Linked DNA regions of Mariniflexile sp. TRM1-10. The main gene of each other region encodes a partner of the protein of the gene in region 2 in a complex. Links are inferred from orthologs where the notes say so. Each region holds a gene or a part of one and is shown on either strand. Other genes may lie near its edges. The genes, in order: metK and groL.

The links.
Region 1: the proteins of groL (region 2) and metK are in contact, whole or in part, in a cryo-EM structure (PDB 8P4O), measured with the Escherichia coli proteins. The link is inferred for Mariniflexile sp. TRM1-10 from one-to-one orthologs.

Annotation. Positions count from the first base shown.
Region 1 is NZ_CP022985.1:2,426,829-2,442,964, forward strand. The notes cover bases 4,260-7,162. They hold metK (methionine adenosyltransferase), read right to left. Parts: upstream 6,387-7,162; coding sequence 5,133-6,386; downstream 4,260-5,132. Other genes in these bases: CJ739_RS10280 (DUF5686 and carboxypeptidase-like regulatory domain-containing protein), read left to right, coding at 4,260-4,434; CJ739_RS10285 (HPP family protein), read right to left, coding at 4,431-5,024; ilvD (dihydroxy-acid dehydratase), read left to right, coding at 7,044-7,162. In the rest of the region: CJ739_RS10270 (electron transfer flavoprotein subunit beta/FixA family protein), read right to left, coding at 1-732; CJ739_RS10275 (pyruvate dehydrogenase complex E1 component subunit beta), read left to right, coding at 892-1,869; more of CJ739_RS10280, read left to right, coding at 1,936-4,259; more of ilvD, read left to right, coding at 7,163-8,729; ilvB (biosynthetic-type acetolactate synthase large subunit), read left to right, coding at 8,839-10,572; ilvN (acetolactate synthase small subunit), read left to right, coding at 10,774-11,307; ilvC (ketol-acid reductoisomerase), read left to right, coding at 11,323-12,798; threonine ammonia-lyase IlvA, read left to right, coding at 12,872-14,137; CJ739_RS10320 (NADP-dependent glyceraldehyde-3-phosphate dehydrogenase), read left to right, coding at 14,505-16,097. UniProt on the Escherichia coli protein: Catalyzes the formation of S-adenosylmethionine (AdoMet) from methionine and ATP.
Region 2 is NZ_CP022985.1:2,534,427-2,550,549, forward strand. The notes cover bases 6,721-9,610. They hold groL (chaperonin GroEL), read right to left. Parts: upstream 9,037-9,610; coding sequence 7,405-9,036; downstream 6,721-7,404. Other genes in these bases: CJ739_RS10805 (hypothetical protein), read left to right, coding at 6,721-7,295; CJ739_RS10815 (co-chaperone GroES), read right to left, coding at 9,224-9,499. Outside these bases: purH (bifunctional phosphoribosylaminoimidazolecarboxamide formyltransferase/IMP cyclohydrolase), read right to left, coding at 1-864; CJ739_RS10775 (XrtF-associated fRMsr-like GAF protein), read right to left, coding at 995-1,453; CJ739_RS10780 (helix-turn-helix domain-containing protein), read left to right, coding at 1,640-2,224; exosortase family protein XrtF, read left to right, coding at 2,355-2,906; CJ739_RS10790 (exosortase F system-associated membrane protein), read left to right, coding at 2,899-3,327; CJ739_RS10795 (S9 family peptidase), read left to right, coding at 3,457-5,682; CJ739_RS10800 (hypothetical protein), read left to right, coding at 5,852-6,553; more of CJ739_RS10805, read left to right, coding at 6,540-6,720; preprotein translocase subunit SecG, read right to left, coding at 9,648-9,986; CJ739_RS10825 (DUF8458 domain-containing protein), read right to left, coding at 9,986-10,933; CJ739_RS10830 (LptE family protein), read right to left, coding at 11,184-11,693; CJ739_RS10835 (sigma-54 interaction domain-containing protein), read right to left, coding at 11,816-13,081; tRNA (N6-isopentenyl adenosine(37)-C2)-methylthiotransferase MiaB, read right to left, coding at 13,164-14,612; CJ739_RS10845 (hypothetical protein), read left to right, coding at 14,763-15,539; topA (type I DNA topoisomerase), read left to right, coding at 15,677-16,123.

The DNA.
Region 1 (16,136 bases), 110 kb from region 2 along the record:
TTCGTTGTGAAGTAAGTTTATTAATTCGTCTAAATTATCTGGAGACACTAATTTTACCGCACCCTTTGGAGCTGGCTTTTCAAATTTTACAGAAGTTGTTTCGTTATTTGCGTCAACAGGTTCTAAAATCGTTAAAGGTTTTTGACGTGCCATCATGATTCCTCGCATATTTGGGATGCGTAAATCGCTTTCTTGAACCAGACCTTTTTGCCCACCAATGACTAATGGTAGGGACGTTGATAAGGTTTCTTTTCCACCATCAATTTCTCTAATTGCTTTTGCTGTGTCTCCATCAATTTCTAAACTAATGCAGTTGTTTACAAAATTAGCGTCAATCAATCCTGCAATCATGCCAGGTACCATACCTCCATTATAATCAATAGATTCACGACCAGCAATGACTAAATCGTATCCACCATTTTTTACCACATTTGCTAATTGCTTAGCCACCGAAAATCCGTCAGTAGCAGCAGTGTTTACACGTATAGCTCCATCGGCACCAATAGCCAAGGCTTTGCGTAAGGTAGGTTCTGTTTCTGCGCCACCTACATTAACAACAGTAACATGGGCGCCTTGCTTTTCTTTAAACCACATGGCACGTGTTAAACCAAACTCGTCGTTTGGGTTTATTACAAATTGCACGCCATTGGTGTCAAATTTTGTATCGCCTTCAGTAAAATTAATTTTAGATGTGGTGTCTGGAACATGACTAATGCACACTAATATTTTCATAATTATGATGTATTAAATAAGTATAGATTTATTGAGGTTACGAAGTTAATTATTTTATTCCGAATATTTGTTATGCGTGCATAATAAATTTTAAATAATTCTTTTAAAAAGGTAAGTCATTTATTGTTATTTTTGCAACTCGATTAAAAAAAATATTTAATGAAGACAATTCAATTTAGGGAGGCTATTTGCGAAGCTATGAGCGAAGAAATGCGTAGAGATGAAAGCATTTACTTGATGGGTGAAGAGGTAGCAGAGTATAATGGTGCCTACAAGGCATCAAAAGGAATGTTAGATGAATTTGGGCCAAAGCGTGTAATCGATACACCAATTGCAGAGCTAGGTTTTGCAGGAATAGCGGTAGGGTCGACTATGACCGGAAACAGACCAATAGTAGAGTATATGACCTTTAACTTTTCTCTTGTTGGTATTGACCAAATAATAAATAATGCAGCAAAAATCAGACAAATGTCTGGTGGGCAATTTAAATGTCCTATTGTTTTTCGTGGACCAACAGCATCTGCTGGACAATTAGGAGCAACACATTCGCAAGCTTTTGAAAGTTGGTTTGCTAATACACCTGGTTTAAAAGTAGTGGTACCATCAAATCCATACGATGCAAAAGGCTTGTTAAAGGCAGCAATTCGTGATGATGATCCAGTTATTTTCATGGAAAGCGAGCAAATGTATGGTGATAAAGGCGAAGTGCCAGAAGGTGAGTATATATTGCCTTTAGGCGTTGCTGATATTAAACGTGAAGGAACGGATGTTACTATTGTTTCTTTCGGAAAAATCATCAAGGAAGCCTATAAAGCAGCTGATGAATTAGAAAAAGAAGGTATTTCTTGTGAGATTATCGATTTACGTACAGTGCGCCCTTTAGATAAGGAAACAATTTTAAAATCGGTTAAGAAAACCAATAGATTGGTGATTTTAGAAGAAGCATGGCCTTTTGGAAACGTTTCAACAGAAATTACATATATTGTACAATCGGAAGCATTCGATTATTTAGATGCGCCAGTTGTAAAAATCAATACTGCCGATACACCAGCACCTTATTCACCAGTTTTGTTAGCAGAATGGTTACCAGACAGTAAGGAGGTTATTAAAGCTGTGAAAAAAGTATTATATATATAAAACAACAATTTTTACGTTATATAAACTTCATTAGCGCAATTTGTTAATGAAGTTTTTTTTTGTACTATGAACCCAAAGCTACTCTTTACATTTTTTCTCTTCGGAATTATTTCCACTTCCACATTCGCACAAACCAAAGTAAGTGGTTATGTGCTTGATGAAGACAATCAACCTATTTCATTTGCCAACGTTATATTCAAAGGCTCAACACAAGGTACCATAACCGATGAAAACGGTAAGTTTTATATGGAATCTACCGATACTTGGAATGCATTAATAGTGTCTTTTTTAGGTTATGAAACTTTAGACATTCCTTTGACAAAAAAGGTGAATTACGAATTAAAATTCATACTTAAAGAAGCTGCAGCAGAATTGGACCAAGTGTTTATTGTGGCCGGAAAACAATCTAAAAAGAACAATCCAGCGATTGATTTACTTCGGAAAATATGGGAACATAAGCGTAAAAATGGTTTAAAACATTTCAAGCAATACGAATACAACAAATACGAAAAAGTGGAATTCGATATTAATACCATCGATAGTGCTCTTATAAAAAGCAAACTATTTAGAGGGATGGAATTTGTTTTTAACGAAGTAGATACGTCTAATGTTACTGGTAAAACCTATTTGCCCATATTTATTAATGAAGCCGTTTCAACAGTGTATGGAGACAACCTTCTTAATAAAGAAAAAGAAGTTTTAAAGGGAAATAAAAATTCCGGATTTAGTGATAACCAAATAATAATTGACTTTGTCGATGATTTATATTCAGATTATGATGTGTATGATAATTACCTGAGGTTTTTCGATAAGAGTTTTGTAAGTCCGTTGTCAAGAACAGGAATAAACACCTATAATTATGTATTAAAAGACAGTGCATTTATAGATAATAAATGGTGTTACAATATTATATACTATCCACGCCGTAAAAACGAGCTTACTTTTAAAGGTGATTTTTGGGTAGCCGATACCACCTATGCTATTAAAGAAATAAAACTTCAAGCCTCAAAAAGTGCTAATATTAACTGGGTAAAAGAAATTTATATTGAACAGGAATTTGAAGTTTTAAACGATTCTATTTTCCTTGTAAAGCGTGATTATATGATGAGTGATTTTGCTTTTAATAAAAAGGAAAAATCAAGAGGTGTGTATGGTAAGCGAACAACCTTATACGATAATTATAAATTTGATATTGAAAAGAACAAGAAGTTTTATGAAACAGAGGTTTATAATTACGACAAAGACGTGTACGACCGTGACGATAGCTTTTGGTCAGAAAACCGTTTGGAAGCTTTAAATAAAGACGAAAAAGGTGTTTACAAAATGTTAGACACTTTAAAAACCGTAAAAAAGTTTAAAAGACTTTATAATTTAGGAAGCATTTTAGCGTCGGGATATATTGAGTTCAATGAATTGCCTTTAGATTATGGGCCTATTTTCTCCACTTTTGGTTTTAATGAAGTTGAAGGCATGCGTTTGCGTGCAGGAGGACGTACATACTTTGGGAAAAATGACTTGTGGCGTTTGGAAGGATTCTTGGCCTATGGTTTTAAAGACGGTAAATTTAAGTATGGCATTTCAGGAAAATGGCTATTAGATAAAAAAAATCGCTTAATTATTTCTGGAGGAAACAGGCGTGATGTAGAGCAAACAGGCGCTAGTTTAACAACCAGTACCGATGTTTTGGGCAGAAGTTTAGCATCTTCGGCAGTAATTGGAACGGGTTCAAACGATAAACTAACCTCCATAAATTTAACCAGCTTAGCGGTTGAATTAGAACCTTGGAGAAATCTTGTTTTTAGATTTGGTGCAAATTACAGAACTTTAGCATCGGCATCACCAACCTTTAGTTTGGATTATAATACGCCAACAGGTATTGAATCTGAAATCAAGCAATACGAATCTACTTTTTCTGTATCGTATTTTCCAAAACGAAAAATGACAGGTTTCGGTGTCGAACGCCTTCATGCCAACGATGATTATGCTAGTATTTTTGCACAAATAAGTCGTGGAGATAAAAGTTTGTTCAGTAGCGATTTTAATTATACCAAAGTTCAGTTTTCATACATACAACCTATGCAAGTAGGCGGTTTTGGAAGGCTAACGACCACCATAGAAGCAGGTAAGACTTTTGGGGAAGTGCCTCTGGGATTGCTAAGTCCCATTCCAGGAAACCAGTCGTATTTTTCAATTTATAATACCTTTTCTCAGTTGGATTTTTACGAGTTTGTTTCCGATACCTATACGTCGCTGCAATTAGAGCATAATTTTAACGGACGTTTCTTCTCTAGAATTCCGTTTTTAAGAAAATTGAACTTACGTGAAATTGTAGGCATTCGTGGTGTTTGGGGTGAAGTGTCCCAAGAAAATAAAGATTTAAATGCTTCAAGCTTAATTTATCGAGCACCAAGCGATAAAATGTATTACGAATACAGTTTTGGAGTTGGTAATATTTTTAAAGTGTTTAGAATAGACTTTAATTTTAGAGGCAATTATTTAGATGAAGTTGAAAACCCTAATGCCCGTAAATTTGGTGTTACGGGGTCTTTTGGCTTTCATTTTTAGAGACTGTTTAAATTTTTTCGCTTGAGAAATCTTTTAATAAAACTATTTGTTGGATAGCTTCTGTGTGCTGTTGTGTTATTAAATACTAACGCCACTATGAATAGAATTAGTGTGCCTGTTAATACTGGAGAAAACACATACATATAGCCTAGTGATTTTATTTTTTCAGTGCCAATAACTGCTATTAAAGCTGTAGCGCCTCCTGGTGGATGAAGTGTTTTTGTGAATTGCATAAAAACAATGGAAAGCGAAACGGCAAGTGGTGCGGTTACCCATATAGTGTCAGGAAAAAGCTTAAAAACCGTTACGCCTATAATGGCTGATATCAAATGGCCGCCAATTAAATTTCTTGGTTGTGATAATGGACTTTCTATGGCACCATATATCAATACACTTGACGCGCCAAAAGATCCAACTAAAAAGGTGTTTTCCAGTTTAGGTAAGAAAAGCGATTGCATAAAAGCAATTAAGCCAATGCCAAAAAAAGCACCAATAAAAGACCAAAAATGTTCCTTGAAATCTATTAAGGTTTCTTTGTAGATTACATATTTGGAGATCCGGATGGTTCTACTGATTTTTTTCTTTATCATTTAAGCTATAATTATTTTTCAAATTAAAACGAAATGTAATTTTTTTTTGAAAAAATAAACCTTGTAAAACGAATTACAAGGTTTGTGTATGTTTTATATAAAAAAGGTTTACAACCCGAAAGCTTCCTTTACTTTATCTACATAGTCTAATTTTTCCCAAGTAAATAGTTCAACATCCAATGTGATGTTTTCGCCATTTGGTTGGCTAAATGTTTTGGTAACCGTTTCGTTTTTACGTCCCATATGTCCGTACGCAGCGGTTTCGCTATAAATTGGTGCGCGTAGTTTTAAGCGCTCTTCAATGGCATACGGGCGCATATCAAAGATATTAGAAACTATTTCGGCAATTTCACCATCCGTCATATTAAAAGGGCACGTGCCATACGTATTAATGAAAATACCCATAGGCTCTACCACACCAATAGCATAACTTACCTGTACCAAAACTTCATCAGCAACTCCTGCAGCTACTAAGTTTTTGGCAATGTGTCGCGTAGCATAGGCTGCACTACGGTCAACCTTACTTGGGTCTTTTCCAGAAAAAGCACCGCCGCCATGCGCCCCTTTTCCACCGTAAGTGTCAACAATAATTTTGCGCCCTGTAAGTCCGGTATCTCCGTGTGGACCACCAATTACAAATTTACCCGTTGGATTTATGTGGTATTTGATGTCGCTATTAAATAACACTTGTATGCTTTCTGGTAATTTAGAAACCACACGAGGTATTAAAATATCAACGATGTCTTTTCTAATTTTAGCAAGCATGGTGTCATCATCAGCGAAATCATCGTGTTGTGTGGAAATCACAATGGCATCAATACGCTGCGGAATGTTGTCATCGCTATATTCAATAGTTACCTGACTTTTAGAATCGGGTCTTAAATAGGTAATGTCTTTGCTTTCGCGACGTAAATCGGCTAGTTCTTTTAAAATTCTATGCGATAAATCTAAAGCCAATGGCATGAAATTTTCGGTTTCATTGGTAGCGTAACCAAACATCATACCTTGGTCGCCCGCACCTTGCTGCTCTTTAGTAGCTCTGTCTACCCCGCGGTTTATATCATCCGATTGTTCATGTATAGCCGAAAGTACCCCGCACGAATTGCCATCAAACATATATTCGCCTTTCGTGTAGCCAATGCTGTTTATAGTATCTCTAGCAATTTTTTGAACATCTAAATAGGTATGTGATTTTACCTCACCAGCAAGAATGACTTGCCCTGTTGTAACAAGCGTTTCGCAAGCTACTTTCGAGTCCTTATCGAATGCTAAAAAGTTATCAATTAATGCATCACTAATTTGATCTGCTACTTTGTCTGGGTGTCCTTCAGAAACACTTTCAGAAGTAAATAAATACGCCATTTTTATATTTATGCGGAAGATTTGACGATAACGTCGAAGGAAGTTTACACTGCCTTTAGCATTTTTACTTGTGCTGAACTTGTTTCGGTCTCTCTTATTAGATGAGTAAGAAATAAGTTTAGTACAAAGAGGTTGCAATCAGTCAAATCTTTCCTCTATTATTTGTGGTGCAAAAGTAAAAAAATAAAAGTAAAAGCAAATTCTTTTTTGCTTTTTTAACTAATAAGTTGGCTATTACATTTTAATTTTAAATATTTGCTTTTTAAAAATGAATAAACAACTATTAAATAGCATTTCTGTCAATGTCGTTGTGATTATTTCGCATCGATAGGAAGGCTTATTTATAAACGATAGTAATTATTAAGAGCCTTCTGTAAATGGAAGGTTTTTTTATGGATTATTTTTCAATTTTGAACATCATAGAAATAATAGATTAAGTTGTTGTAAAACAGTTGTTTAAATTATTTTTAAAGCTTATGGATTTAACCTTGGAAATATAAAAAACACGCTGTATAAAAACCTAATAAATTATTTTCGGGGTTTATTTACAGATTATAGAATTTTTATTAAAAAATTATAGAATTTTTATTAAAAATCTTAAATCATTAATAGAATAAATAAATAAAAAGACAAAACGCAAAATTATCTGCAATAAAGATGAAAGAACTTAATAAATATAGTAGTAGATTAACTCAAGATGTATCTCAACCAGCATCTCAAGCCATGTTATACGCCGTAGGTCTGACAGATGAAGACATGCAAAAAGCCCAAGTAGGTATTGCAAGTACGGGGTATGATGGCAACCCATGTAACATGCACTTAAACAATTTAGCTTCAGAAGTGAAAATAGAGTGTAAGATAGCTGGTTTAGTTGGTTTAGGATTTAATACTATTGGAGTTAGTGATGGGATATCTATGGGGACTTCTGGTATGAATTATTCTTTGGCCTCAAGAGATATTATTGCAGATTCGATAGAAACCGTTATGCATGCACAAAGTTATGATGCTCTTATATCGGTGGTTGGTTGTGATAAAAATATGCCAGGAGCGGTCATCGCTATGTTGCGTTTAAATCGCCCATCAATAATGATGTATGGTGGTACCATCGCATCAGGAAAATATAAAGGAAGAAAACTTAATATTGTTTCAGCTTTTGAAGCTCTGGGGCAAAAAGTTGCAGGTGAGATTGATGAAGAAGAATATAGGGAAATTATAAAAAGCGCTATCCCAGGAGCGGGGGCATGTGGAGGTATGTACACCGCAAATACAATGGCTTCAGCAATAGAATGTATGGGCTTTGCATTACCGTATAATTCTTCTATACCGGCAGAAAACCCTAATAAATTATCAGAAAGCGAAAGAACGGCCATAGCCATTAAAAATCTTTTGGAATTAGATTTAAAACCTTTAGATATTATTTCTAAAAAATCTATTGAAAATGCCATTGCACTTGTAAATGCGCTTGGAGGTTCTACAAATGCTGTTTTACATTTCTTGGCCATTGCCCATGCAGCAGATATTGAATTTACTTTAGAGGATTTTCAACGTGTTAGCGACAGAACGCCTTTAATAGCCGATTTAAAACCTAGTGGAAAATATTTAATGGAAGATGTTCACGGTATAGGAGGAACACCTGCAGTAATGAAATATTTATTAGATAATGGCTATCTACATGGCGACTGTTTAACAGTAACAGGAAAAACGTTGGCAGAGAATTTAAAAGATGTTGAGCCGCTTAAGTTTGAAAATGACCAGGATGTTATTTATCCAAAAGACAAAGCATTAAAATCTTCTGGTAACCTCCAAATTCTTTATGGAAATCTTGCTGAAGAAGGCGCCGTGGCTAAAATTTCGGGTAACGAAGGATTGTTATTTGAAGGAAAAGCAGTGGTGTATGATGGTGAGCAAGCTGCAAATACAGGGATTTCAAATGGTGAAGTAGAAAAAGGTGATGTGGTAGTCATTCGTTATGTAGGTCCTAAAGGAGGTCCAGGAATGCCAGAAATGTTAAAACCAACATCTCTAATTATGGGAGCAGGTTTAGGGAAATCCGTAGCTTTAATTACAGACGGACGCTTTTCTGGAGGTACCCACGGATTTGTTGTAGGTCACATCACGCCAGAAGCTCAAGAAGGTGGAACTATAGGGTTGCTAAAGACCGGAGACAGCATTAGGATTAGTGCGGAAGACAATTCAATTAATGTGCTTCTTTCAGATGAAGAATTAGCAGAAAGAAGATCACAATGGGTTGCCCCAGAGTTAAAACATAAAAAAGGAATTTTATATAAATATGCAAGATCGGTATCATCAGCTTCAAAAGGCTGTATTACTGATGCATTTTAATTCCTGCGAAGGCAGGAATCTCATGTCACCCCGGAAATACCTGAAATAAAATATTTTTTATTTCAAAGGAACAAGTGAAAACTTGTCGAAAGGTTAAAATAAGATAAACATGAACACACAAACAGCAAATAAAAAACAAGAAGTGGCACAAGAAACCATACGTATTACAGGAAGTGAAGCCATTATAAGGTGCTTAATAGCAGAAGGAGTTGATATTCTTTATGGATATCCAGGAGGTGCTATTATGCCAGTTTATGATGAGTTATATAAATTTAGGGACCAAATTCATCACGTATTAACACGTCACGAACAAGGTGCTGCACATGCAGCGCAAGGTTTTGCACGTATTTCCGGTAGAGTTGGTGTTGCCATGGCGACTTCGGGACCAGGCGCGACTAACCTTATTACGGGGATTGCCGATGCGCAAATAGATTCTACGCCGTTGGTGTGTATTACAGGACAAGTGTTTTCACATTTATTGGGAACAGATGCTTTTCAAGAAACCGATATTATTGGTATCTCTACACCTGTTACGAAGTGGAATCATCAAATTACTAAATCTTCCGAAATTCCAGAGGTTTTAGCGAAGGCTTTTTATATAGCTAAAAGCGGCCGCCCAGGACCAGTCTTAATTGATATTACAAAAGATGCACAGGTAGGCGAGTTGGATTTTAAATACGAAAAATGCACAGGTGTAAGAAGTTATACGCCCGTTCCTAAAACAAATCCTGAATCGCTTTCTGCAGCAGCCGAATTAATTAATTCTGCAAAGAAACCATTCATAGTTTGGGGTCAAGGTGTTATTTTAGGTCAAGCAGAAAACGAATTAAAAGCTATTATAGAAAAGGCTGGTATTCCTGCTGCGTGGACTATTTTGGGGGCTTCGGCGTTGCCAACATCGCATCCATTAAATGTAGGTATGGTAGGGATGCACGGTAATTATGCACCAAATATGTTAACGAACGAGTGCGATGTGCTTATTGCTATTGGGATGCGTTTTGACGACCGTGTAACAGGAAGTTTAAATACCTATGCCAAACAAGCTAAAATCATTCATTTTGATATTGACCCAGCTGAGATTGACAAAAATGTAAAAACAGATGTTGCTGTTTTAGGCGATTCAAAAGATAGTTTAGCTAGGTTGTTGCCTTTATTAAACGAAAATAAACATACCACTTGGTTACAGAAATTCAAGGATTTGTACGCTATTGAATTTGAAAAAGTTATAAAAGACGATATTTCTCCAGTTAAAGAAGGTTTGACCATGGGAGAAGTATTAAAACAAATAAATATAGAAACTAAAGGCAATGCAGCTATTGTGTCCGATGTAGGGCAACATCAAATGATTGCGTGCCGCTATTCTGAATTTAATGTGACTAAAAGTAATATTACTTCAGGTGGCTTAGGAACTATGGGCTTTGCACTACCAGCGGCCATTGGTGCTAAAATGGCGGCTCCAGATAGAGAAGTGGTGGCTATTATTGGTGATGGTGGTTACCAAATGAATATTCAGGAATTAGGCACTATTTTTCAACAGAAAGTACCTGTAAAGATTGTGGTATTAAACAATGAATTCTTAGGAATGGTGCGTCAATGGCAACAGTTGTTTTTCGATAAACGTTATGCGTCTACCGAAATGACAAACCCCGATTTTGTAACCATTGCTAAAGGCTATTATATAGAAGGAAAACGTGTAAAAAAACGTGAAGAACTTGCTGCAGCGATTAAAGAGATGATTGCTTCCAAAGAGTCATATTTCCTTGAGGTTTGTGTGGAAAAAGAAGATAATGTATTTCCAATGATACCTTCAGGAGCATCGGTTTCAGATATCCGTTTAAGTTAGGTAGCTATTAGAAAATAGACAAAAGAATAAAGAATATAGAGTCAAGAACCAAGAGTCAAGAACCAAGAGAGCAGAATATGTCTTTTCTCTTTTTCTCTACTCTTTTATCTTAAAAATAAAGAATGAAGAACCAAGAATAAAGAACCAAGAGAGCAGAATACATCTTTTCTCTTTTTTCTCTAATCTTTTATCTTTTTAAAAATGAACGAAGAAATAAAAACATTCACGATTTCAATTTATACCGAAAATAACATTGGTTTATTAAATCGTATATCAGCTATTTTTCAACGCAGACATATTAATATTGAAAGCTTAACAACCTCGCAATCAGAAATTGAAGGTGTAAACCGTTTTGTGATTGTTGTGAATATTACAGAACCTCAAGCCAAAAAAATTATTGGTCAGTTTGAAAAACAAGTAGAAGTTATAAAAGCCTATTATCATAAAGATGAAGAAACTATTTATACCGAGTCTTGTATGTTCAAAATAAAGTCGGCTTTATTATTTGAAGAACCTCAAATTCAAAATATAATTAAAGAAAGTAATGCTAGAATTGTTACCGTAAACAAAGAGTTTTTTGTACTGGAAAAATCAGGAAGAAGAAATGAAATTGAATCTTTACGTAGGGATTTAAATGTTTTTGGCATTATGCAATTTGTTCGTGCAGGACGTATTGCCGTAACAAAAGATGAAATGAAAGTAACAGAAGTGCTATTGGCCTTCAATAATCAATAATAACTAAAATTAAAAATGGGAAATTATTTTAACACACTATCGTTAAGAGATAAATTAACTCAATTGTCTAAATGTAGATTTATGGACTCTTCAGAGTTTGAAGATGGTGTAAACGCTTTAAAAGGTAAAAAAATTGTTATCGTAGGGTGTGGTGCTCAAGGTTTAAATCAAGGGTTGAACATGAGGGATTCTGGATTGGATATTTCTTATGCATTACGTGCTGAAGCCATTGCAGAAAAACGTAAATCATTTGTAAATGCATCAGAAAACGGATTTAACGTTGGAACTTACGAAGAGTTAATTCCAACAGCGGATTTAGTGTTAAACTTAACACCAGATAAGCAACATACAAGTGTCGTAAAAGCGGTCATGCCTTTAATGAAAAAGGGCGCAACATTATCGTATTCTCACGGTTTTAATATTGTTGAGGAAGGCACGCAAATACGTGAAGATTTAACGGTTATTATGGTGGCACCTAAATGCCCGGGAACTGAAGTAAGAGAAGAATATAAAAGAGGTTTTGGTGTGCCAACACTTATAGCGGTACACGAAGAAAACGATCCAGAAGGAAAAGGTTGGGCGCAAGCAAAAGCTTATGCTGCTGCAACTGGTGGTGATAGAGCTGGTGTATTAGCATCTTCTTTCGTTGCTGAGGTGAAATCAGATTTAATGGGAGAGCAAACGATTCTTTGTGGGTTGTTACAAACAGGATCTATTCTTTGTTTCGATAAAATGATTGAAAAAGGAATTGATGCTGGATATGCTTCAAAATTAATTCAGTATGGTTGGGAGACTGTTACAGAAGGTCTTAAATATGGTGGTATTACCAATATGATGGATAGACTTTCTAACCCAGCAAAAATTAAAGCTTTTGAATTGTCTGAAGAATTAAAAGACATCATGCGTCCATTATTCCAAAAACATATGGATGACATTATGGAAGGAAGATTTTCTAGCGGTATGATGGCAGATTGGGCTAATAATGATAAAGATTTATTAGGATGGAGAGCAGCAACAGCCCAAACAGCATTTGAAAAAACACCTGCTGGAAATGTTGAAATTTCAGAACAAGAATACTATGATAACGGTGTGTTAATGGTCGCTATGGTAAGAGCAGGCGTTGAATTAGCTTTTGAAGCTATGACAGATTCTGGTATAATCGATGCATCTGCTTATTACGAGTCGTTACACGAAACGCCACTTATTGCTAACACGATTGCAAGACGTAAATTATACGAAATGAACAGTGTTATTTCTGATACTGCTGAATACGGTTGTTATTTGTTCGATCATGCTTGTAAGCCATTATTAGCAGATTTTATGAAGAAAATCGATACCGATGTTATTGGTAAAGCGTATGCTAAAGACAATGGTAAAGCAGTAGATAATGCAAAATTAATTGCTGTAAACAAAGCATTAAGAGAACACCCAGTTGAAAAAATAGGGTCTTTCTTAAGGGCTTCTATGACGGCTATGAAGCCTATAGTATAGTAATAGTAAATAAAGTTAATTTTTTAGACCTACAAGGTTTTCAAAACCTTGCAGGTCTTTTAAAAACCCATTAATGAACAAGGAGAAATACACATATTTTCCTAGTATTAAAGATGTAAAAGTAGCTGCCGATATCATTCAAAAAGTATCGGCAGTTACGCCTTTAAGCCCTAGCTTTAGATATTCAAAACAATTTGAAGCGACTATTTTATTGAAACGGGAAGACCTTCAACAGGTACGCTCGTATAAAATTAGAGGGGCATATAATAAAATAAGTTCGCTTACTGCGGAAGAATCCCAAAAAGGCGTAGTTTGTGCCAGTGCAGGTAACCATGCTCAAGGTGTTGCGTTGTCGTGCAAACTATTAAAAATTAAAGGGTCTATTTATATGCCTGCACCAACACCCAACCAAAAAGTGGAGCAGGTTAAAATGTTTGGTGAAGATTTTATTGAGATTAAACTTATTGGCGATACCTACGACGATGCATACCATGCAGCCATGTTGGAATGCGAACAGCAGCAAAAAATATTCATCCATCCTTTCGATGATAAAAAGGTTATTGAAGGACAGGCAACCATAGCTCTGGAAATTTTAGAGCAAACAAATGTTCCTATCGATTATGTGTTTGTTGCAGTTGGTGGTGGTGGATTAGCAGCAGGTTTATCAACTGTTTTTAAAGAATTATCACCAAGCACAAAAATTATTGGAGTAGAGCCTGATGGTGCACCCTCTATGCTAACTTCAATAAAGAATAACAGAAATACTACTTTAGAACATATTGAAAGATTTATTGATGGCGCAGCTGTTAAGCGTGTTGGAGATTTAACATTCAATATCTGCAAAGAAAATCTTCATGATATGATTACGGTTCCAGAAGGTAAGGTATGTGAAACTATTTTGGAACTTTACAATAAAGATGCTATTGTAGTCGAACCTGCTGGCGCATTAAGTATTGCGGCTTTAGATTTTTATGCTGAAGATATTAAAGGCAAGCATGTCGTTTGCGTAGTAAGTGGGAGCAATAACGATATTACGCGTACCGCGGAAATAAAAGAACGTGCCTTGTTATATGCCAATTTAAAACATTATTTCATTGTACTGTTTCCGCAGCGTGCCGGTGCTTTAAAAGAATTTGTGGTCGATATTTTAGGCCCCAATGATGATATTACCCACTTTCAATATACCAAGAAAACCAATCGTGAAAATGGCTCCGCGGTAGTGGGCATTCAATTAAAATCGGCAGCCGATTTAGAACCATTAATTACCAAAATGAAACAACGTAATTTTTATGGCGATTATCTAAACAATAAACCCGATTTATTTCAATTCTTGGTTTAAATCTTGGTTTAAATCTTGGTTTAAATCTTGGTTTTATTTTTTTGATTCAGTGGGCGAAAACGTTTGAGTTTTATGCATTTTCCTTGCATGTAAATAATACGTTAAGAATTTCATATTTTTTTAGGAGGACTTCCTTTTTTAAAAGTGATTGTGCTAAAATATGGGTATATTAGCATTAGAAACTGTTTAAGTTTTGTTTATTGATGCTTTTTTGAATTATTTTTGGGTCAGATGAGGCGGATTTTTTTTTAATAGTAGAGCTATTAGAAAAAAAAATTCAACGAAATATGGGTCAAAAAGAAACAAAAAATGGCTTTTAGATAAAATTTAAACAGTTTCTTGGCTTTTAACGATATAATTTTAAAAAATGAGTACGACTTTATTTGAAATTCCAGAACTATATAAAATACATACATTGCTTCATCAAACCACCTATTTAACCAATGGGGAATTAATTGAATGGAAGGGTGAAACCGCTGAGGTGTATTCAACAATATCTTCAACACCAGACTATAAACCAACGTTGTTGGGAACCATTCCGCAATTAGGCGAGAAAGAAGCTTTGGAGGTGCTGAATTCAGCATTAACAGCTTACGATAAAGGTCAAGGTTTGTGGCCAACTATGAAAGTAATTGATAGAATTGCTTGCATGGAGAAGTTTGTGGAGCAAATGAAAACCAAAAGAGACGTTATCGTAAAACTTTTAATGTGGGAAATCGGGAAAAACCTCCCCGATTCACAAAAAGAATTTGATAGAACGGTCGATTATATTTACGATACCATTGAAGCTTACAAACAAATTGATAGAGATTCTGCTAAATTTGAAAAAAACGATGGTGTATACGCACACATTCGCAGAGGACCATTAGGTGTTGTGTTATGTTTAGGACCTTACAATTACCCGCTAAACGAAACATTTACCTTGCTTATTCCAGCATTAATAATGGGAAATCCTGTCATTTTTAAACCAGCAAAATTAGGGGTTTTATTAATTTCACCACTTTTAGAAGCCTTTCAAAATAGCTTCCCAAAAGGCGTTGTAAACGTCATTTATGGTCGTGGACGTGTATTGGCAACCCCAATTATGAAATCTGGTAAAATAGATGTGTTGGCGTTAATTGGTAACAGTAAATCAGCAAATGCCTTGCAAGCGCAGCACCCTAAAGGAAATAGATTACGCATGGTTTTAGGTTTAGAAGCTAAAAACCCAGCCATTGTATTGCCCGATGCCGATTTGGATTTAACGGTTGAAGAATGTATTGCAGGAACGTTGTCTTTTAATGGACAGCGTTGTACGGCACTTAAAGTAGTGTATGTGCACGACTCTGTTGTAGATGAATTTAACAAACGTTTTACGGCAAAAGTTGATGCGCTTAAATTTGGGAATCCTTGGGAACCTGGAGTGAAATTAACACCCCTTCCAGAAGTTGAAAAACCAGGGTATATTAAAGAATTAATTGCCGATGCTTTAGAAAAAGGAGCAACTATATTAAATGAAAAAGGTGGCGTATTGACCGATAATTTTATTTTTCCAGCGATTTTATATCCTGTTAATACAGACATGAAAGTGTATAGTGAAGAACAATTTGGACCTGTAATTCCCGTAATTCCATTTTCAGATATTGAAGAGCCTTTGCACGATATGGCAGAATCTAATTACGGACAACAAGTAAGCTTGTTTGGGAAAAACATTGAAACCTTATCGCCTTTAATAGATACATTGGTTAATTTAGTGTGCCGTGTTAATTTAAACAGTTCTTGCCAGCGCGGACCCGATGTGTATCCATTTACAGGTAGAAAAGATTCTGCATTTGGTACATTAAGCGTTCATGATGCATTACGCTCATTTTCAATTAGAACCTTTGTGGCATCAAAAGATAACAGCTACAATAACACCATCTTAAAAGAATTGTTAGATAAGAAAACATCTAACTTCATTAGCACCGATTATATTTTGTAATTAGAGCTATTTTGATAATATGAACGTATTTAAACGTGT
Region 2 (16,123 bases):
ATACGCTTGGTGAATGGTGTTGCTTTGAGCAAAACCACAAGCGTTGTTGTGCTTTAGAATAGCAAATGTGGGCGCTTCATTTTTGAATTCGTTTATTAGATTCACTGCGGCATCAACATCCAATAAGTTGTTATAGCTTAATTCTTTTCCGTTAAGTTTAGTAAACATCGCATCAAAATCGCCAAAGAAAAACCCTTTTTGGTGCGGGTTTTCGCCATAACGCAACACGTTTCCGTTAGTTTCGCTAATTTTTAAAACAGTTTCTTCGTTGTTTTTGTTGAAGTAATTAAAAATGGCAGTGTCGTAGTGCGACGATACTTTAAATGCTTTTGTAGCAAAACGTTTTCTGTTTTCTAAAGAAATACTTCCGTTATTAGCCGAAATAAGTTCTAAAAACGCTGCATAATCATCAACAGATGCTACACAAACAACATCGGCGTAATTTTTTGCAGCAGCACGAATTAACGAAATACCACCTATATCAATTTTTTCAATAATATCTTGTTCACTTGCGCCCGAAGCAACAGTTTTTTCAAACGGATATAAATCAACAATAACGACATCAATTTGAGGGATTTCAAAAGTTTCTAATTCAGAGGCATCTCCTGCATGGTTTTGTCTGTTTAAAATACCTCCAAACACTTTTGGGTGTAATGTTTTTACACGACCACCAAGAATAGATGGGTATGATGTTACTTCTTCTACAGGAACTACATCAATGCCTAAGTCGTTAATAAATGTTTGGGTACCACCAGTAGAATAAATGGTTACACCTTGTTCGTTTAGTTTTCTAACAATAGGTTCTAAACCTTCTTTACTAAATACAGAAATTAATGCTGATTTTACTGTTTTTTCGTTGCTCATTTTTTTAATCTAATTATAAGTTGCAAAAGTAGTTATTTCAACTAAAATACAACTGTTTATAAAACAAAAAACGAGACGACTTTTTAACTAAATCTTTGATTTGTTAACAGGGAATTCGAAATTCTAAAATTTACTCCAGTATGGAGGCAACTTGTGCGCAAACAAACTCTAAAAAACGTTCGTCTGCTTCAGTAAAAGGGTCTGGCGTGTTAGAGTCGATATCAATTTGCCCAATATTTTCGCCATTTACAAAAATGGGGATAACAATTTCAGCTTTAACCGTAATGCTGCAAGCTATATAATTATCTTGGGCTGTCACATCGGGAACCACAAAGTTTTGGTTGCTAACCGCTACTTGTCCGCAAATACCTTTTCCAAAAGGAATTACAGTATGATCGGTTGGTGCGCCAACATACGGGCCCAAAATAAGTTCCTCTTTTTTGCCATTTCTAAAATAAAACCCAACCCAGTTGTAATAGCTAACGTGTTTTTCAAGGAGTTCGCAAATATTTAACAGGCGTTCGTTTACCGTTTTGCTGGTGTTTGAAACAATAGCTTCTACTTGGGGTTTTAGTTGTTCGAAAATCATAAAATTGTAAAGTTTTTGTAAAAGTATTTAAAAAGGGATGTATTATATATTTGGTTTGCATAATTTTAACCTTATAAAAAGTTGTAGATTGTGTTTAGACACAAATGACGTAAAAATGACATATTAAAGGCGCAACATAAATAATGAAACTCCGAATACTTTTACTTCAAATTAAAAGTATATAAAATGAACGATTTGAATTTATCACAAAGAGTAAAAGGTTTAAGAAATCAGAGAGGAATGACTCAAGAGTTATTGGCTGAAGATTCTGGTTTGAGCTTAAGAACAATTCAAAGAATTGAAAATGCCGAAACAGTACCCAGAGGGGATTCTTTAAAAAGATTAGCAATTGCGCTAAATACAACGCCCGATGAAATTATTGATTGGAAAATTCAAGAGGATAAAGGGTATTTAATATTAATGAGCTTATCTGCTCTTGGATTTTTATTCTTTCCTATATTAGGAATTATTCTTCCTTTAGTTTTTTGGATACTTAAAAAGGATAAACTGAAAAATGTGAATGAGCTTGGTAAATCCATGTTAAATTTTGAGATAACTTGGTCTATTGTGCTTTTTTCATACTCCATTTTATTGTTTCTTGGAGTCATTAGTCCTATATTTAAACACATAACTCCTTTTAGTGTCTTTAAGGCATATGTTCCAATAATCATTTTATATATTTATAATTTTACAATAATTATTATAAATACGGTTAGAGTTTCAAATGGCAAAAAATACAATTATATTCCTTCTCTAAGGATATTCAAATAAGATATAAGATAACATGCTTTAAGAGGTGAAGAAATTTAATTAAAATGGTTCCTAAGCATAAAAAATATATAAGCCTTGTGAAATTATGGTTTTTAATCTCAATGTTCCTTAATTTAAATCATTTGTTTTTTTGAAAGCACTTTTAGTAAAATATAAGTTGGTTATAAAGTTTATACTTGCGTTTTTATTGACGTATATTATTCTGTCAATACTCTATAAGTTTTATTTGCAGTTTTCTGACGGGGCTAAATTTTACCCAGATTACATGACGCACTTAGTGGCTAAACAAAGTGAATCGTTATTAAATACTTTTGGATATCATGCACAAGTGTTGCCACATCCAAATGAACCATCAGTGAAGCTAATTGTTAACAACCAATATTTAGCACGTGTTGTTGAAGGCTGTAATTCTATTAGTGTTATTATATTATTTGTGTCATTTATCGTGGCTTTTGCTTCTAAGTTTAAAACAACATTTTTCTACATCCTTTCGGGAAGTGTTTTGATTTATACAGTTAATTTATTGCGCATTGTTCTGTTAACTATAGGTTTGTATCATTATCCATATCAAAAAGATATTTTTCATAAGGTTGTTTTTCCTGCTATTATTTATGGGATGGTATTTTTATTGTGGGTTTTTTGGGTGAATCGTTTTTCAAAATTGAAGAGAGGCAATGAATAATCCAACAAAATACATCTTATTAATTGTGTTATTCGGATTGTTGATTTTAGTTCGAGTTTTTGAAGACGACTTGTTTTACGATCCTTATTTAACATTTTTTCAAAACGATTACTTGTATATTGATAGTCCCAGACGCGAAATTTTTAAAGTCGCCATGTTTACTACATTTCGATATATTTTAAATACAGTCATTTCATTAGGCATACTCTATGTGGTTTTTAAAAACAAAAGCATTATAAAGTTCTCAGTGTTTATATACACGTTGGCTTTTGTAACTTTAATGGCCATTTATTTGTATTTTGTTATTAACCCAAGACAAGAAGACTACTATTTATTTTTTAATGTACGCAGGTTTATCATTCAACCCATCATTTTAATGCTGTTGCTTCCTGCATTTTATTACAATAAACTTAAAACTTAAACAGTCTCTAAGTGTTAATCATTTAATAAACGCATCACAAGAAGCTGTTAAACTAAGAGTCTGAATATTGGCAGTTTCAAATTAAATATTAACTTCGGAAATTTATTATTCATTTAAAGCACAACTTTTATGCACATTTTTAAATTGGTTTTTAATTTCAAAAGCAAACTTAAAGTATCCTTAGTTTTTTTATTTATTAGTTTGTTGTCAATCCAAGGGTTTTCGCAAGACTCAGGATTAAAATGGTCTAACGATGGTAAATCGTATTATACAATTCAAAGCGAGGGCATTGTTCAGCATACCTTACCTTCTAATGATGCTAAAGTATTAATATCAAAAGAGCAATTAATACCTAGCGGTAGTAACACACCTTTGACAGTAAGTTATTTTACGTTTTCAAAAGATGAGCAAAAAGTGTTGCTGTTTACTAATACCAAACGTGTATGGCGATTAAATACCAAAGGGGATTATTGGGTTTTAGATATGGTAACAGGCGCTTTACAACAACTAGGTAAAACTTTGCCGGAAGCATCGCTTATGTTTGCTAAAATATCTCCCGATGGTAAATTGGCTGCCTATGTAAGTGACAATAATATATATGTTGAAGACTTAAGCAACTCAAAAATAAAAGCACTAACGACCGATGGGACTGCAACATTAATCAACGGAACGTTTGATTGGGTTTATGAAGAAGAATTTGCCTGTCGCGATGGTTTTCGTTGGAGTTTAGATAGTAAATCGATAGCCTATTGGCAAATTGATGCGAGCGATACCAAGACGTTTTATATGATTAATAACACCGACTCTATTTATTCGCAAATAGTGCCTTTGGAATACCCCAAAGTTGGCGAAACACCGTCGTCTTGTAAAGTCGGTGTTGTAACTATTGATGATGTAAAAACCACATGGATGGATATTCCAGGAAATCCACGTCAAAATTATTTGGTGCGTATGGAGTTTATACCAGCAACCGAAAACTTATTAATTCAGCAATTAAACAGAAAACAAAACCAAAGCAAACTTTTTATTGCTGAACCAAGAACGGGTATTTCTAAAGTTATACAAGAAGAAACCGATGCAGCTTGGGTAGATATCTATCAAGCAGGAAACCACTATAGCATCGATTTTACCAACAATTTTATTTGGTACAACAACGGAAAAAATATTTTATGGACTTCAGAAAAAGATGGTTGGAGGCATTTATATAACGTGTCTTTAGAAGGAAAGAAAGAGCAATTAATAACCAAAGGCGCCTACGATTTTATAGACCTGTCATACATTGATACCAAAAATGGCTATGTGTATTTTATGGCATCGCCCAACAATGCCACACAAAGCTATCTTTACAAAACGAAGCTAAATGGTAAAGGAACTTTAGAGTTGGTAAGCCCAAAAGCATTAGAAGGCACACATAGTTATAACGTATCGCCAACAGGTGCTTTTGCCGTGCATTCGTTTTCAAACCATTTTACAAAACCAGCTTCTGAGCTTATTTCGTTTGAAAACCATAAACCAATTAGTACGGAAGCCAGTATAGAAGCCAATCTGTCTAGATTGCAAGAGACGTCTAAAGTTGAATTTTTTAAAGTGACTACTGCCGAAGGCGTTGAAATGGATGGATGGATGGTAAAACCAACCAATTTTGATGCTTCAAAAAAATACCCCGTAGTGTTTTATGTGTATTCTGAACCTGCATCTACAACGGTAAACGATTCTTATGGCGCAGGTAGAAACTGGAATTATAATGGTAGTATGGCAGATGATGGCTATATTTACATATCATTGGATAACCGAGGGACACCAGCACCAAAAGGGCGCGCATGGCGTAAAAGTATTTATAGAAACATAGGAAGAATTAATATTAAAGACCAAGCCATGGCAGCCGAAGAAATACTAAAGTGGCATTTTGTAGATCCAGAACGTATTGCAGTTTGGGGGCATAGTGGAGGCGGTTCAGCAACTTTAAATTTGTTGTTTCAATATCCTGAAATTTATAAAACGGGCATTTCATTAGCGGCTATTTCAAACCAGTTAACTTACGATAACATCTATCAAGAACGTTATATGGGCTTGCCACAAGAAAATATGGAAGATTTTGTAAAGGGGTCGCCTGTAACGTATGCTGAAAATTTACAAGGCAACTTATTGTATATTCATGGTACCGGCGATGATAATGTACATTACCAAAATGCCGAAATTTTAGTAAACGAATTGGTAAAACACAACAAACAGTTTCAGTTTATGCCGTATCCAAACCGTACACATGGTATTCGGGAAGGCGAAGGCACGACAGCGCATTTAAAAACATTGTTCACTAATTATTTAAAAACGTATTGCCCACCGGGAGGCAGGTAAATGATTTTTTTAAACCACTTATATAAAAAACTCCAAGGTTATGGCTTTGGAGTTTTTTATGCTTTTATGAATTGATTTTGTGAGAAAATTTATTAAATTCGTTTAGCGTTAAATACTAGAACGATTTTGCATAATTATAGTTGCAGGTAATTAAAGCTAATCTTTACGAATGAATGACAAATTAATAATTCTACTGGTTTCACTGCTTTACTTTTCACCAGCAATTTATCAATTGTTTTTGTTATTAAAAGAACGTAAAGATGAAAATAGGGAGTTGCTAAAAAAGTTATTGCAATTCTCAAAATACAGTTTTTTAATTCTAATTTTTACTTCAATTGTTTTTGGGATTTTGAGTCATACAAATTTTTTGAATTACGAAAAACCTCTAACTTTTGATAAGTACGACCAAATCACATTTCAGAATTTTCGAGGTCTAGAATTTTTCAAAAAGTCACTTTATGGTAATGAAAGATTTGCATATGTTGTAACCTCAATAGATAGTGATATTGATGATAATTCCGTTACCGTCCAATCATTATTTCATCCATCGCGCTCTTTCGTTTATAAAAAAAACACAAATAGCAAAGAACTTTTAAATCACGAGAAATATCACATCAAAATTACAGAATTGTTTGCTAGAAAAGCAAAGGAAAAGATATCTGATTTAAATACTTTTGATAAAGACAAAATCGAGGAAATAATAAGAGAAGTGAAAACAAAGGAAAGGACTTTTCAAAAAGAATATGACTACAATACTTTTCACAGCTATGTTTTAAGTGAACAAAAAAGATACGAGAAAGAAGTAGACAGTTTATTAACTTTGTTAAACAAATATAAAAAACCAAAAATAACAATTAATGATAAAAATTAAATACTTTCTTTTAACGTTTGCTTTCTTAACATTAACCAATTGTAACAAAACAGAAGAGCACGAATTCCCTTTAGACAAAAGGTATTGGGATATTAACGATTATGACAAAGCGATTCTTGAATTAAGATTTGGTTACATGGATGATGAAAAAAAACCAACTTTTGATAATCCTGAGCAAAGAATAATTGTTCAAAAATTAACAGATGAACAAAATTTCAAAATAGTACTAAAAGACAAAGAATTGGGCTTAAAACATCGGAATGATGTTGCTACGGAATTCTTTGACCATTGGAAAGATATGAGTCAAATTTATCAAGCAACTGACCGTAAAGATAAATATATTTATGATATAGAAATGTTGGCTGTTTGGCATTATGGTTTGAGTTTACAACTTGACTATTTTAAGTTAGGAAATGACCAAATAAAAGAAAGTGCAGATGACCCGAACTCTTCAAGAGTTAAAAATAATATTAATTCAAATATTGAAACTCTTATAAGTAATTATACTATTTATTTGGATAAGATTAATGACGAGGACGCATTTACGGAACAAGGGAAAATCAAACTTGCAGAAGGGATTGATAAGTACTTTGCTCAACTGATTGAACTTTATCCCGAGGCAAATTATAGCGGAATGAAAAAGAAAGCTGAATTGATGCTTAAAAAGAGTGAGTCTGATAAAATCAAATCATCTCTTGTGAAATTAATTGAGTTAATCGATTCGAATAAAAAAGTTGAATAACCATCTTAGTTCTTAATCTGTGTAACTTTTATACATCGAACATTAAACCCACAAAAAAACGCCTCAAAATGGAGGCGTTCTTTAATATCTGTGTGTCGAGGCTCTCGATTTACATCATTCCTGGCATACCGCCACCCATACCGCCTGGCATAGCTGGAGCATCTTCTTTGATGTCAATTAAAGCGCACTCGGTAGTTAAAATCATTCCAGCAACCGATGCCGCATTTTCTAAGGCAATACGTGTTACTTTTTTAGGATCGATAATACCTGCTTTTAGCATATCTACATAAGTTTCAGACTTTGCATCGTAACCAAACGATCCTTTGCCTTCCATAACTTTAGAAACTACGACACTACCTTCGCCACCTGCATTTTCAACAATGGTGCGTAAAGGTGCTTCAATAGCACGTGCTACAATTTGAATGCCTGTTGTTTCATCAAGGTTTTCCGTTGTAATTTTTTCTAAAACCGATTTTGCTCTTACTAAGGCAACACCGCCACCGGCAACAATACCTTCTTCAACAGCAGCTCTTGTAGCGTGTAATGCGTCATCAACACGGTCTTTTTTCTCTTTCATTTCTACTTCAGAAGCAGCACCAACATAAAGCACTGCAACACCACCAGCTAATTTAGCTAAACGCTCTTGTAATTTTTCTTTATCGTAATCGCTTGTAGTGATTTCAATTTGTGCTTTTATTTGGTTTACACGTCCTTTAATAGCATCGGCATCACCAGAACCATTTACAATAGTCGTGTTATCTTTATCAATAGTAACAGTTTCAGCGGTACCTAGCATGCTTAAATCGGCATTCTCTAAAGTGAAACCGCGTTCCTCAGAAATAACAGTACCACCCGTTAAGATCGCGATGTCTTCTAACATGGCTTTACGTCTGTCTCCGAATCCTGGTGCTTTTACAGCTGCAATTTTTAATCCGCCACGTAATTTGTTAACCACCAAAGTAGCCAATGCTTGACCATCAACATCTTCGGCAACAATTAATAACGGACGACCAGATTGTGCTACTGGTTCTAGTATGGGAAGGATTTCCTGTAAGTTAGAAATCTTTTTGTCGAATAATAAGATATAAGGATTGTCTAAATCTACAATCATTTTGTCGGTATCTGTTACGAAGTAAGGCGATAGATAACCTCTGTCAAACTGCATACCTTCAACAACGTCAACATACGTTTCCATTCCTTTAGCTTCTTCAACAGTAATAACACCTTCTTTACCAACTTTGTCAAATGCTTTAGCAATTAAATCGCCAATAGTATCGTCGTTATTAGCAGAAATAGAAGCCACTTGTTTAATCATTTCAGAAGAGTTACCTACTTTCTTTGATTGTTTTTCTAAATCCTTAACAATAGCTTCAACAGCTTTGTCTATCCCACGTTTTAAATCCATTGGGTTAGCACCAGCAGCCACATTTTTTAAGCCTTCTTTTACGATAGCTTGTGCTAAAACGGTCGCAGTCGTAGTACCATCGCCGGCTAAATCGTTGGTTTTAGAAGCAACTTCTTTTACCATTTGTGCGCCCATGTTTTCAAGAGCGTCTTTTAATTCAATTTCTTTAGCTACAGTCACACCATCTTTAGTTACCTGAGGTGCTCCGAATGATTTGCTAATAATAACGTTACGACCTTTAGGGCCTAAAGTTACTTTTACTGCATTTGCTAATGCATCAACACCACGTTTTAAACCGTCGCGTGCTTCAATATCAAATTTTATATCTTTTGCCATAATGAAAAGTTTTATTTTTCATTCCCTCGAAGGAGGGAATCTATTTTTAATTTTAGTTGAAATTTTAATTTTTTTTTCGTCATTGCGAGGGTTTTTAACCCGAGGAAACCTTTAAACTAGAAGCCCTATTCAAAAGGTTACTTCGTGCAAACTCCTCGTCCTTGTGATGACGTGTTGAAACTTGCTTTTAGATGATCGCAAGAATGTCGCTTTCACGCATTATTAAATAATCTTTACCTTCTAATTTAAGTTCGGTGCCAGCATATTTACCATATAAAACAGTATCGCCAATTTTAACGGTAATAGGCTCATCTTTGGTGCCTTTTCCAGCAGCAATAACGGTTCCTTTTTGTGGTTTTTCTTTAGCGTTATCTGGAATAATGATTCCCGATGCTGTTTTAGTTTCAGCGGGTGCAGGTTCAATAAGAACGCGGTCTGCTAATGGTTTAATGTTTAATGCCATTTGTGATATATTTTTAAGTTTAAAAATTAATGTTAACGGGTATGTACTATTCTAAAAGTGTGCCAATGGTTGCGAACTGACAAACTTACAGCAACAAAAAATGCCAACTTGTTTAAAGTTGGCATTTTTTGTTTTATAGTAGTGCAAATTATTCTACCGGAGCAGTGTTGTTTGCAGGTTTTGCTGGCGTTGGTAAAGGTTGTGATGTTGTAGCATCTGGATCCAAAGCTTTGGAATCTGCGCTTTCACCACCTCTGTTAATAGCAACGTTAGATAATAAAATTAATATCAATAATAAAGTTGCTAATGTCCAGGTACTTTTATCTAAAAAGTCGGTTGTCTTTTTTACTCCACCTAATTGTTGTGTGCCACCACCGCCAAAAGATGATGATAACCCACCGCCTTTAGGGTTTTGAACCATGATTACTACGATTAGTAAAAATGCTACCACAACTATTAATGCTAAAAATATTGTAAACGTACTCATTATTTCTTGTTATTTTGTTCTTGTAATTGTTCTACTGCCTTAATTTGGTTTGCAAAGAAACTACTTTTTTCTGGATATTTCAAACTTAAAATTTTATAAGATTGAATTGCCTTTTGATAGTTTTTTTGTTCAACATAAATTCGTGCCAAAGTCTCGGTCATTAAGGCTTCGGGTTGTATCATTTGTGCTTCGGCAAGATTTACTTTTGAAGGCGAAAAAGTGGTATGGTTTATTTTTGGGTTTTTGCTGATAAACTCTTCAATAAGCTTAAACTTTTTAAGTTTATCTATCTTAGAAGGGGTTTCAGGTTCTTTCGGTTCTTCTTTAATAACATCTTCATGTCTTTCAATAGGCTTCAGGCGTGTTAAATTTAACCATTCATTAAAAGAATGAGTTTCTCTTTTATCAAATTCAAGAGGTTTGCCTAGTTTTAATATATTACTGGCAGCAGTTTCTGGCGTTACTGTTTCTTTGGCAGCAATTTCAATACTTTCAGATTCATCTAAGGTAAAAGCAGTTGGTTTTTGTATTTGGTCCTTTTTAGGTTTAAATAGGGTAGGGTCTAAAACGCCAATAGTTGCTGTTATTTGTTGCTTTAGGGCATCGTCAATTTTTATACTTTTTTTTACTGAAATGTCTTCAATGTCAATGTCAATATCTTTTAAATGTGCTGTGTTTTGCTGGATGAATTCTGAAATTTCATTTTGAACGAATACATCAGACGTTATAAAATCGAATAAAATACTGCGATCTGCCGTATAAGCAGCCGTGGTTTTAAGTTCTTGATTGTATTTAAAACTGCTTTCGTTTTTTAAACCTTTAAGGTACAGAGCACGTGCCGATTGAAAATAAGGAAATTCATTAATAATGGATTTTACAGCTTCGGTTTGCGGATGCGTGATGCTTTGCGGATGCTGAAGTATGTATGTAAAATCGGTGTTGTTCATTTTTTTAAAGAAAGTTTCAAAGCTTCAGAGTTTCAAAGTTTCAGAGTTTCAGAGTTTCAAAGCTTCTAAGTTACAAAGTTACAAAGTTGCAGAGATTCAAAGATTCAAAGATTCAAAGATTCAAAGTTGCTGATTTATAAATATTTAAAGTCACTAAGTTTTGTGTTTTCATTTGTTTAGCATCAAAGCTAACGTAAAAAAAATAATTTTGCCATCAACCATCAACCATCAACCATCAACCATCAACCAACTACCATTTAGCTAATGTAGCATTAAAAATATCTTGAGTAAGACGTTCAAAAATTTCTTCGTGTGCTGTTGTTTTTGTGGCTCCAATTAGTTGGGAGCTTCCGGCATAATCGTAAAAGAATGAAAAGGTTTGTTCCAAATCGTCATCTTCCTTTTTTCTGTTAAAAAATCTTACTTTAACGCTTATTGTTAATCTGTTTTGGGCTGCTGTATTTTGAGATGTTGCTGTGGTTGGTGAAATGCGGTAATCGGTTATTTCACCTTCGTAAACCAAATCACCATTTGATTGCACAAGTGTTAAATTGGTTTGGTTTTGAATTAAATCTTCTAAAGCAATTTTAAAATCGCGTTCTAAACCCGGTTCTACTAAAAGCGCATTGTTTTCAAAACGATTTACTTGATAGGTTTTTACATTTGCTGGAACCGATGCGCCTGTGAATGAATAAAAACCACAGCCAAAAAGTGATAAACTAAAAGTTGTAATTAAGAAGTAAAAAAAATAGTTTTTCATAAATATCTAAAAACACTTCGACTGCGCTCAGTGTAACACATTTAGTTAATAATTGTAAAACGATTTGTAGTTAGCATTGTTGTATTTTTAACTGTTTACTGGAATTGAATATTGCTAACTATTTACAAATCGTATTGTTTAATTTTCCTGTACAAAGTACGCTCGCTAATGCCTAATTCGGCTGCTGCTAATTTACGCTTTCCGCTGTGACGTTCAAGCGATTTCTTTATTAATTCCAATTCTTTATCTTGTAATGATAAAGTTTCTTCTTCTTCAATTTCTTCAGCAAAATGGTATTTGTCTAAAGTTTCAGGTGATGTAGGGTTTACGCTGTGTTCTGGTATTGAAAGCACTTTGCTGTCATCTACAGGGTCTTCTTCATATTCGGCATCATCTTCATCATCACCATAAATTTTTTGAATTAAGCTTTCGTTATTTTTTTCAACATCTTTAGTGTTACCGTGTTTCATGAGTTCTAAGGTAAGCTTCTTTAAATCGTTTAAGTCGCTTTTCATGTCGAACAATACTTTGTATAGAATTTCGCGTTCGCTACTAAAATCGCTTTCGGCTTTGGATGTTTTTATTACGGCAGGTAAATTGCTGCCCGCTGTTGGTAAATAACTTTTTAGGATTTCTGCAGAGATGGTTCTATTTTGCTCTAAAACAGATAGTTGCTCTGCAATGTTTCGTAACTGACGAATATTGCCGGCCCAACGGTGTTTTAAAAGGGTTTGTATGGCAGCATCGGTTAATTTGATGGTTGGCATTTTGTATTTTAATGCAAAATCGCTGGCGAACTTTCTAAACAACAAATGAATGTCTTCTTGCCTGTCTCGTAACGGAGGTAAATGGATATCTACCGTGCTTAAACGATAATATAAATCTTCGCGAAACTTTTCTTTTTCAATGGCTTCAAACATGTTTACGTTTGTCGCCGCTACAATACGTACATTGGTTTTTTGCACTTTACTGGAGCCTACTTTTAAAAACTCGCCATTTTCTAAAACTCGCAATAAACGGACTTGAGTAGTTAATGGCAATTCACCTACTTCGTCTAAAAAAATAGTACCACCATCGGCGACTTCAAAATAACCCTCACGAGTTTGGGAAGCGCCTGTAAACGAGCCTTTTTCATGTCCGAAAAGTTCACTGTCAATAGTTCCTTCGGGAATGGCACCACAGTTTACGGCAATGTATTTGTTATGCTTTCTATGAGATAATTGATGTATTATTTTTGGAATACTTTCTTTACCTACACCACTTTCGCCAGTAACCAACACCGAAATATCGGTTGGAGCTACTTGAATTGCTTTTTCTATGGCACGATTTAGTGCAGGCGAATTGCCAATAATACCAAAACGTTGTTTTATAGCTTGAATTGATTCCATTCGTTAAGTTAAAAGTTGAAAAGTAAAAGGTTGAAAGTATTACTCATACTATTATTAATCATTAATTACTCATTACTCATTATTAATTGTTAATTGAATACCCAATAGCTTCCCCAATTAAGGTAGCACTGGTACAATCGTTAACTTTTACGTTTACAAAATCACCAATTTTATAGTCGCCTTTAGGGAAAACAGTAACCAAACTTTGTGGGGTTCTACCAGACCAATGTGCGTCCGATTTTTTAGATTCTTTTTCAATAAGAACTTCAACAACTGTGTTTAGATTTTGTCTGGTTCTATAGCCACTATGTTCTTGCTGAAGTTCTACCATTTCGGAAAGTCTTCGTTTTTTGGTTTCTTCAGGAACGTCGTCTTCCATCTTACGCTCAGCTAAAGTTCCTGGGCGCTCTGAATAAGTGAACATATAACCAAAATCATACTTCACATAGTTCATTAATGATAGGGTATCTTGAAAATCGGCTTCAGTTTCGGTTGGGAAACCAACAATCATATCTTGACTGATGGCACAATCGGGAATAACACGTTTAATATTATCTATTAATTCCATGTATTCTTCGCGGGTATGCAAACGGTTCATTTCTTTTAAAATACGGTTGCTGCCACTTTGTACTGGCAAATGGATGTGATTACAAATATTACGGTATTTCGCCATGGTTTCAACCACATCCATAGTTAAATCTTGTGGATTGGAAGTTGAAAAACGAATCCGCATTTTAGGTTGCGCATTGGCACACAACTCTAATAAATTAGAAAAATTAACCGCAGTAGCTCTTTGTAAATCGGAAGCTTTGTCAAAATCTTTTTTCAGGCCGCCACCATACCAAAGGTAACTATCTACATTCTGACCCAAAAGTGTTATTTCTTTAAAGCCTTTGCTCGATAAATCGTTAATTTCTTCGATAATACTTTGTGGGTCTCTACTACGCTCGCGCCCACGTGTAAAAGGCACCACGCAAAAGGTGCACATGTTGTCGCAACCACGCGTTATAGACACAAAAGCGGTAACACCATTGCTATTTAAGCGCACGGGAGAAATATCGCCATAGGTTTCTTCTTTTGAAAGAATAACGTTAATGGCATCGTGACCTTCATCAACTTCAGCTAATAGGTTTGGTAAATCTTTGTAAGCATCAGGGCCAACAACTAAATCAACAATTTTTTCTTCTTCAAGAAATTTAGTTTTTAGGCGTTCGGCCATACAACCTAAAACACCCACTTTCATTTTTGGGTTGTGCGAACGTTTTACCGCGTTGTATTTTTCTAAGCGTTTACGTACGGTTTGTTCAGCTTTATCGCGTATAGAACACGTGTTTACCAGAACCAAATCGGCATCTTCTAAATTTTGGGTGGTATTAAATCCTTGATTGGCTAAAATTGAAGCTACAATTTCGCTGTCGCTAAAATTCATGGCACATCCGTAACTTTCAATAAAAAGTTTGCGTTTGTTGCCTTCCTTTTGTTCAAGAACTAGAGATTCCCCTTGTTTGTTTTCGTCTATTGTCTTTTCCATAGGTTGTTGAAACACGTATTTTCAATAAGCATGCAAAGATACAATTTATTTATGTTTTGTGACAAAGTGTCAGATTTAAAAATTTATTAAATTTTGAAAATATGCAGGAAAGTGTTTACTTTGGTTCGAACTAACCAATATTTGATACACATGAACACAATTAATAGTTTATTAGATAAAATTGAAAAAGCAAAAGCTTTAGATTTTGGAACCATTTTTAACCAATCCATCGAATTATTTAAAAAAGTGTGGGTGCAAGGTCTTGTTATGCTCTTATTAACCATGCTTTTAATGGTGCCTTTTTACTTGATTATGTATTTACCAATGCTTGGAATGGGGTTAATTGACCCACAATCATTCCAAAACATGGAAAATATGCAGGATTTTACACCATTATTAATGGTTCCAATTTTCATATTTGCATTGTTGTTTTCATTTTTTGCCATGGTTATTAGTTTTGGTATGAAAGCCTCTTTTTATAGAATATGTAAGTTGAAGGATTTAGAAGAAATGGGAGCAGATGATTATTTCTACTATTTAAAGAAACCGTATTTAGGTAAAGTTATTAAGTTGTCTCTAGTTACTTTTGGTATTGTCTTATTAGCATTTGCTTTATGTGTTTTACCAATTTTTTATGTGTTAGTTCCCGTTACTTTAATAAATGTCGTATTTGCTTTTAATCCTGAATTATCAACTTCCGAAGTTATAAAAGCTGGATTTAAGTTAGGTAATAAAAAATGGCTAATAACTTTTGGATTATTATTTGTTGCTTGGTTATTGTCTACTGTAATAGGTTTTTTAATGTGCTGTATAGGAATATATATAACTAAGTCATTTATTAATTTACCAGTTTACTTTATCTATAAAGAATCTGTAGGCTTTGATAAAAAAGAAGACAACCAAGGTTATGGAATGTCTTACGAATAAATGATGAATTTCTTTAAAAAGCCTGTTTTTTGACTGCGAAAAACAGGCTTTTTTATTTAAACAGAAAACAGATAATCCCTAAAATTAGGCAGATAAACTTTTTTTCATATACATTTGTAGCTACAAAAAAATCAAGTATGGCGAAGAATTTAGTAATTGTGGAGTCACCTGCAAAGGCAAAAACTATCGAAAAATTTTTAGGAAAAGATTTTAAGGTAGAGTCCAGTTTTGGGCATATAGCCGATTTGCCTTCCAAAGAGTTGGGGGTTGATGTTGAAGGTGATTTTAAACCAAAATATGAAGTTTCGAAAGATAAAAAAGAGATAGTAAAAAAATTGAAAGATCTAGCTAAAAATGCCGATATGGTTTGGTTAGCAAGTGATGAGGATCGAGAAGGAGAGGCTATTGCATGGCATTTGGCAGAGACTTTAAAGTTGGATAAAAGCAAAACAAAACGTATTGTTTTTCATGAAATTACTAAATCGGCGATACAAAAAGCTATTGAAAACCCAAGAGGGATAGATTACGATTTGGTTGATGCGCAACAAGCACGTCGTGTATTGGATAGAATTGTAGGGTATGAG